2 regions of the Breznakia sp. PFB1-19 genome follow, and region 1 is predicted to be linked to the other one. Evidence: a T-box and tRNA genes for the amino acid it is inferred to sense, from the RefSeq annotation. Region 1 holds a T-box; the other holds one or more tRNA genes.
The links. The T-box of region 1 lies ahead of lysS (lysine--tRNA ligase). A T-box ahead of a tRNA ligase gene usually reads a tRNA of that ligase, here a tRNA-Lys.
Positions count from the first base shown of each region.

Region 2: it encodes a tRNA-Lys, which carries the amino acid that the T-box ahead of lysS (lysine--tRNA ligase) is inferred to sense. The anticodon was not compared.

Region 1 is NZ_JARXXJ010000005.1:8,565-11,985, forward strand. Features, by position in the region: gene hslO (Hsp33 family molecular chaperone HslO) at 1-571, shown strand, start outside; gene dusB (tRNA dihydrouridine synthase DusB) at 558-1,553, shown strand; T-box leader at 1,681-1,891, shown strand; gene lysS (lysine--tRNA ligase) at 1,931-3,421, shown strand.
Region 2 is NZ_JARXXJ010000020.1:20,059-23,479, reverse strand. Features, by position in the region: gene M2098_RS09175 (Maf family nucleotide pyrophosphatase) at 257-838, opposite strand; gene M2098_RS09170 (hypothetical protein) at 918-1,736, shown strand; tRNA gene M2098_RS09165 (tRNA-Gly) at 1,841-1,914, opposite strand; tRNA gene M2098_RS09160 (tRNA-Lys) at 1,918-1,993, opposite strand; tRNA gene M2098_RS09155 (tRNA-Gln) at 2,010-2,085, opposite strand; tRNA gene M2098_RS09150 (tRNA-Tyr) at 2,106-2,189, opposite strand; tRNA gene M2098_RS09145 (tRNA-Thr) at 2,199-2,275, opposite strand; tRNA gene M2098_RS09140 (tRNA-Val) at 2,283-2,358, opposite strand; gene M2098_RS09135 (hypothetical protein) at 2,793-3,221, shown strand; gene alr (alanine racemase) at 3,231-3,421, shown strand, end outside.

The DNA.
Region 1 (3,421 bases):
GGTTGGTATCGCAGTTGGTAAAGAAGGATATCTAGAAGTGAAAAAAGATATCGGTATGGGAAAAGAAGATTTCAGTGGACGTGTTGCATTACAGTCTGGAGAAATTGGTGAAGATTTCGCATATTATTTTGCTTTGAGTGAACAAACACCATCTGCTGTATCAGTAGGAGTACTTGTGGATACAGACAATACGATTATTGCAAGTGGTGGACTGTTACTACAAATGATGCCAGATGCAACTGAAGATGACATTCGCAAAAGTGAAGAAGCACTACGTAAGTTAGATAATATGTCAAATTTAATACGTGACAATGTGGCACTTGAAGATATTCTTCATAGTATGTTTGATGATATAAAAATACTAGAAACAACAGATGTTGCTTTTGTATGTAACTGTAGTAAAGAAAAAATCATCAATGCGATTTCTCTAATGGATGCTAGTGAAATTCAAAACATGATTGATGAAGATCATGGAGCACAAGCAACTTGTCAATACTGCAAAAAAGAATACCAGATCAGCGAAGCAGAACTTCAAGACATATTGAAAGATAAGGCGCATGTGGTACATTAGAGATTTACCAATTGAAAATGAAATAGTCATTGCCCCAATGGCAGGTATTAGTAATGCTGCGTTCCGTTCACTTTATAAAGAATTTGGAGCTGGTTTTATTGTGTCTGAACTAATCAGTGATAAAGCGATTTTCTATAAAAATGAGAAAACGATGGGAATGTTAGATGTCCATGAAAATGAACATCCGATGGCGTTGCAATTGTTTGGTCATGATATTGACACAATGGTTCACGCAGCTAAAGTGATGGATCAAGATACAGCTTGTGATGTAATTGATATCAATATGGGATGTCCAGTAAATAAGGTAGTAAAATCATTTGCTGGTAGTGCCTTAATGAAAGATCCTGAACATGCATACAAACTTGTCAAAGCAATTGTTGCTGCAGTGAAAAAACCAGTTACAGTTAAATTTCGAGCAGGTTGGGATGCACATAGTATCAATGCTGTCGAATTCGCAAAACTTATGGAAAAAGCAGGAGCCAGCGCAATTTGTATTCATGGTCGTACTCGTGCACAAATGTATGAAGGTAAAGCCGATTGGTCCATTATTAAGCAAGTCAAAGATGCAGTCTCTATTCCTGTAATGGGAAATGGTGATGTAAAAAGCGTTGCTGACTTTAAAGCAATGATGGAAGAAACCGGATGCGATGCAGTTGCGATTGGTCGAGGGGTTCTTGGAAATCCTTGGTTAATTCGTCAGTGCAATCACTATTTGAAAACGGGTGAAATACTAGAAGATGTTTCGTATCAAGAGAAATTTGCATTAGCATTTCAACATGCAAGAAACCTTTGCGAATTAAAAGGTGAACGTGTTGGGATGAAAGAAATGCGTGGACATGCAACTTGGTATATCAAAGGATTACCAAAATCACATGTCACAAAAGATCGATTATCAAAAGTTGAAACCTTTGCAGAGTTTGAAGATATTCTTCATGAGTATGAACTCATCTTACAAGAATACGAAGATACAAAACCTAGATAAGTTCCACGAAAAAAAGTGGAGCTTTTTTAATGGAAACGGTGTTGAATAAACTTGATATCACTTATATCGCGTGAAATTTCCTTTTTTATTTGACAAAGTTCATGCTTTTGTTAAAATAGGGATGATATTAATCACGATGAAAAGTAGAGTACGTTTGCAAACCATGCAAAGAGAGTCCCTTATTGGTGGAATTGGGATCATAGGTGTAAACCGAACAAAGGACTTGGAGTGATACGTCTCATTCACGTTACGAATAACTATGAACTAGTTACTAAGGTGTATGTAGTAATACATGCATAAATTAGGGTGGTACCACGATGATAACTCTCGTCCCTATGTGGAAGAGAGTTTTTTTAATGCAAAAAGGAGATAAAATTATGGCAGATGTACAACAATTAACAGATCAAGAGATTGTAAGACGCGAGAAAATGAAAGAACTTGAAGAAATGGGAATTAACCCATTTGGGACAAGATATGATCGTACCGCAAAAAGTGGAGATATTAAAAACTTATATGCGGATAAAGATAAAGAAGAACTTGCAGAATTAAACATTAAAGTAAAAGTTGCTGGTCGTATTATGACAAAACGTCGTCAAGGAAAAGCGGGATTTATGCACATTCAAGATTTGGATGGACAAATTCAAATTTACGTACGTAAAGATGCTGTTGGTGATGACGCATATGAAGTATTTAAGAAAAGTGACTTAGGAGATATCGTTGGAATTGAAGGAACCGTGATGAAAACAAATCATGGAGAACTTTCAATTAAAGCAGAAACCTATACACATTTAACGAAAGCACTACGTCCATTACCAGAAAAATTCCATGGATTAAGTGATGTAGAAGAAAGATACCGTCGTCGTTATGTAGACTTAATTACGAATGAAGAAGCAAAACGTATTGCAATTATGCGTCCACGTATCATTCGTTCTATCCAACACTATTTAGATAACCAAGGATTAATTGAAGTAGAAACACCAGTATTACAACCAATTCTAGGTGGAGCAAGTGCACGTCCATTCGTGACACACCATAATACACTAGATATGCCTTTCTACTTACGTATTGCTACTGAGTTACCACTAAAACGTTTGATTGTTGGTGGTCTTGAAGGTGTATACGAAATTGGTCGTTTATTCCGTAATGAAGGAATGGATAAAAACCATAACCCTGAATTCACAACAGTAGAAGCATATGTTGCATACTCAGACATGTATGGAATGATGGATTTAGCTGAAGGATTAATGGAAACCGTTGCCAATGAAGTATGTGGAACAACAGATATTGAATGGAATGGAAAAACGATTTCATTAAAAGCACCATTTGCTAGATTACACATGGTTGATGCAATTAAAGCAGAAACAGGAATCAACTTCTTTGAAGATGTAACATATGATCAAGCAGTTGCTTATGCAAAAGAACACGATATTGAAGTAGAAAAACACCACACAGGTGTAGGACACATCATTAACTTATTCTTCGAAAAATACTGTGAAGACAAAATTGTGCAACCAACATTTGTATATGGTCACCCAGTAGAAATCTCACCATTAGCAAAGAAAAATGAAGAAGATCCACGTTTTGCGGACCGTTTTGAATTATTCATTGATGGTGCAGAATATGCAAATGCATTCTCTGAATTAAATGATCCGATCGATCAAAGAGAACGTTTCGAAAACCAATTAAAAGAAAAAGAATTGGGTAACGATGAAGCAAATGAAATGGATACAGACTACGTGGAAGCATTAGAATATGGAATGCCTCCAACTGGTGGTATTGGACTTGGAATTGACCGCTTTGTTATGTTACTTACAGGACAAACAACAATTCGTGAGGTGCTATTATTCCCTCATATGCGTGGAAGATAA
Region 2 (3,421 bases), on a different contig from region 1:
CGATTTGAAGTGCGATACCATTTACACTTCATGTAAAGTAAAGGGTTATAAACCATTTGTTGGAGATAGAATCATGGTTACCAATTACTTTAACGTTACAAAAGAACGTTTCAATCTAATGAGTTGCAAAAGAGAAAGATTAGAAACTTTTAACATCTCATTAGTATAATAATAAACTTAAAAACATAATATGTAAATAAGTTATATTGCATTATATAACATAAAGTATGACGGTATATTAAATAATGTATCCACTTTATTTTGTCCTACCCTCGCCAAATTCATACCCAATAGATGCAAGCATTGCGTAGATTTTTGCGCAAGGCACACCTAGAATATTGTAGTATTCACCTTCTATGGACTTGATGAAACAGCTAAGCATATGTTCAATAATATAACCAGTAGAGTGAATCAAGTTCGGTTCGCTTTTTATATACAAATCAATATTTTTGTCACTTATAGGGAAGAAGGTAACCTTAGTTTTTGCAACATCAGTTAAAATCGTTTGCGATCTTGAATCAATAATGCAAATACCAGTGTAGACTTCATTTGTTCTTCCTGACATCTGTCTGAGTCGATTTCTAGCTTCTTCAGTATTTCTTGGTTTTTCAAATATTTGATTTTCAAAAACAACAAATGTATCTAGACCGATAACAACTTCATCACTATTTGGATGTATTGACTGAGCTTTGCCTGTTGCGTTGGCTATTGCGCGTTGTTTTGGATTTTCGATGTTCTTTACTTCAGCAAAGTCACCTTTGCGACACGTGTGATAAATATGCGCGTTTGTAAGTATTTCGCTTTTATGTTTTGCTGTGGTTGCTAATACGATTTTCATATATGTAGTATAACATAAAAAGCATTTTTAGGATTTTTGTAATATATGTACTATAAGAAATTAAGGAGGTAGTATATATATGGAACACAAAACTCCATTTAAGAAAGAAATAAGTGGTATAGAAAATGAAAAAGAGTTTGTTAGAGTTTTTCATAAAAGGAAAGTGAAGCAATTACCTGTATTATTGTATGACCTTGTTGAGGTATTGTATGGCGATATACATGAAGATGATATCATTTATGCTTATCATATTAAGGAAAAGATGAAACCTGATTTTTACATTGAAATTAAAGGAATAAAGAAATATATTAGTGTTAAAATGGGATTTAAGACATCTGTACATACAGAGAATGTATATGAGTTTATACGATTTCTACGTTCAATTGGAGTTTCTTACTCGGCAACAGAAGCATATTTACGCTATCACTTTGCGGACGGAACAACAAACGGAAAAGGTGATGTTCGATTGAGTGGGGAAGAGTATAAAGCTTTGAATCAGTATGAAATAGATGAGATAAATCGCGCTTTCTCTAGGATTTCTAATATTGATAAAATCCTTGATCGCTTTATGTTTGTCGGTACTCGGTTCTCTAGCAAGGTTGATGCACTAATTCTAGGTATCGTTGAAGATCACTGGTGGATTACGACAAAAGAAATAAAAGAACAAGTACTAAGACAAATGAAAAGAAAGACAACATGTCCTCGTATCGGTCCGTTTTCTATACAACCGTTAAATCGTTGTTTGAATAAAAACCCGAAATACGAGAAAGCACGTTATCATGTTCAATTAAAGTGGTATCAAATTTCGGATGATATATTACGTGCGATGATTATACGAGATCAAGAGCTGCCTAGGGATGAGAATCAGTTATTAGAAGAATCCATGCCTAAGTGTTAAGACGAACTTCAGCAAAAATAATAATCGAATAACTTACATCCAAAGCTGACTAGTGAATATAAAAAAAAGCACCCATATGATTACAAGGTACTTGTTTCTTTAAATGGAGCGGGTGATGAGAATCGAACTCACGTAGTCAGCTTGGAAGGCTGAAGTTCTACCATTAAACTACACCCGCAGATGGTGACCCCTGGGCGATTCGAACGCCCGACCCTTTGATTAAAAGTCAAATGCTCTACCAACTGAGCTAAGGGGTCATAAATGATTTAAAATTGGCTGGGGTAACTGGATTCGAACCAGTGCAATGCCAGAGTCAAAGTCTGGTGCCTTACCGCTTGGCTATACCCCAAGAAGTCAAACCAAAGATAATGGTGGAGGGGGGCAGATTCGAACTGCCGAACCCTAAGGAACTGAGTTACAGTCAGCCGCGTTTAGCCACTTCGCTACCCCTCCATAAAAAAATGGTGCCGACTATAGGAATTGAACCCACAACCTACTGATTACAAGTCAGTTGCTCTACCAGATTGAGCTAAGTCGGCATAAAAATGGTGGAGGTTAACGGGCTCGAACCGCTGACCCTCTGCTTGTAAGGCAGATGCTCTCCCAACTGAGCTAAACCTCCATTTTTACTGCATCTGCCTAAGCAGTTCACAGTGCTTTTATATGTTATCATTTGTGCTTTGCAGTGTCAATAGATTTTTTTCAACTTTTTCAACTTTTTCAAAGCACTGTCGGGTCAGCTGTGTAAGCTCATACCTTGCTGATTACCGCCTATTCATAATAACCGAAACAAAACAAAAAGGCAATGAAAAAAAGCAAAAAAATACAAAAAATTTTAAAATAATTTCAAATTACTTATTTTCTTATGGAATATGATTAAAATCTCTTTTCCTTATATAATGTAATATCTGATATTTCTCTAATTATTTAACAAATCCATTTTCTTTTTTCGATATATTGTAGAAAAACATGAATGATTTATGGTATTCACAAGTTATTCATAAACAAGCGTGAATTAGTGTGATATACTATAAACAAATATTTTTGGAGGTTTATATGAATGTTTTTAACACAGATAATTTAAGAAATAAGCAAAGATTTCCTGTGGCTATGATTTATGGGATTATTTGTTCAATAATATGTGCAATACTTATTGCAGCATTTTATCAAGTTTTTCATGGTTGGTATTACTCCCTTATATATGTTGGTGCTGCATTAGCAATTGGTAATGTAATAAAGTACATGGGAAGAGGAATCGATATCAAGTTTTCTATTCTAGCTGTTTTATGTTTTATCCTTTGTTTAGGATTAGCTGAGTTCTTCCGTTATGTATTCATGTTGCAAACAATTTCGTTTCAACTGTTTACATACAGTCTTACGGAATTCTTTGGAAATTTATTCACTGCAGATCCATACAATATAGTTCGCATAATTATCATTGCGTATTCTGGGTATGTTGCATACTACACTGCAAAAATAGTATAGGTGTGATTTATGAAATATCGTCAGACATACGCTGTAATTCATTTGGATAACTTAGTATTTAACTATAATCTTATTAAAAAACATTCAAATAGGAATGTTTTTTGCGTTTGTAAAGCGGATGCATATTCACATGGTGATATTGAAGTAGCGAACACATTTCTTGAATGTGGAGCTGATTACATTTGTGTTTCGTCAATTGA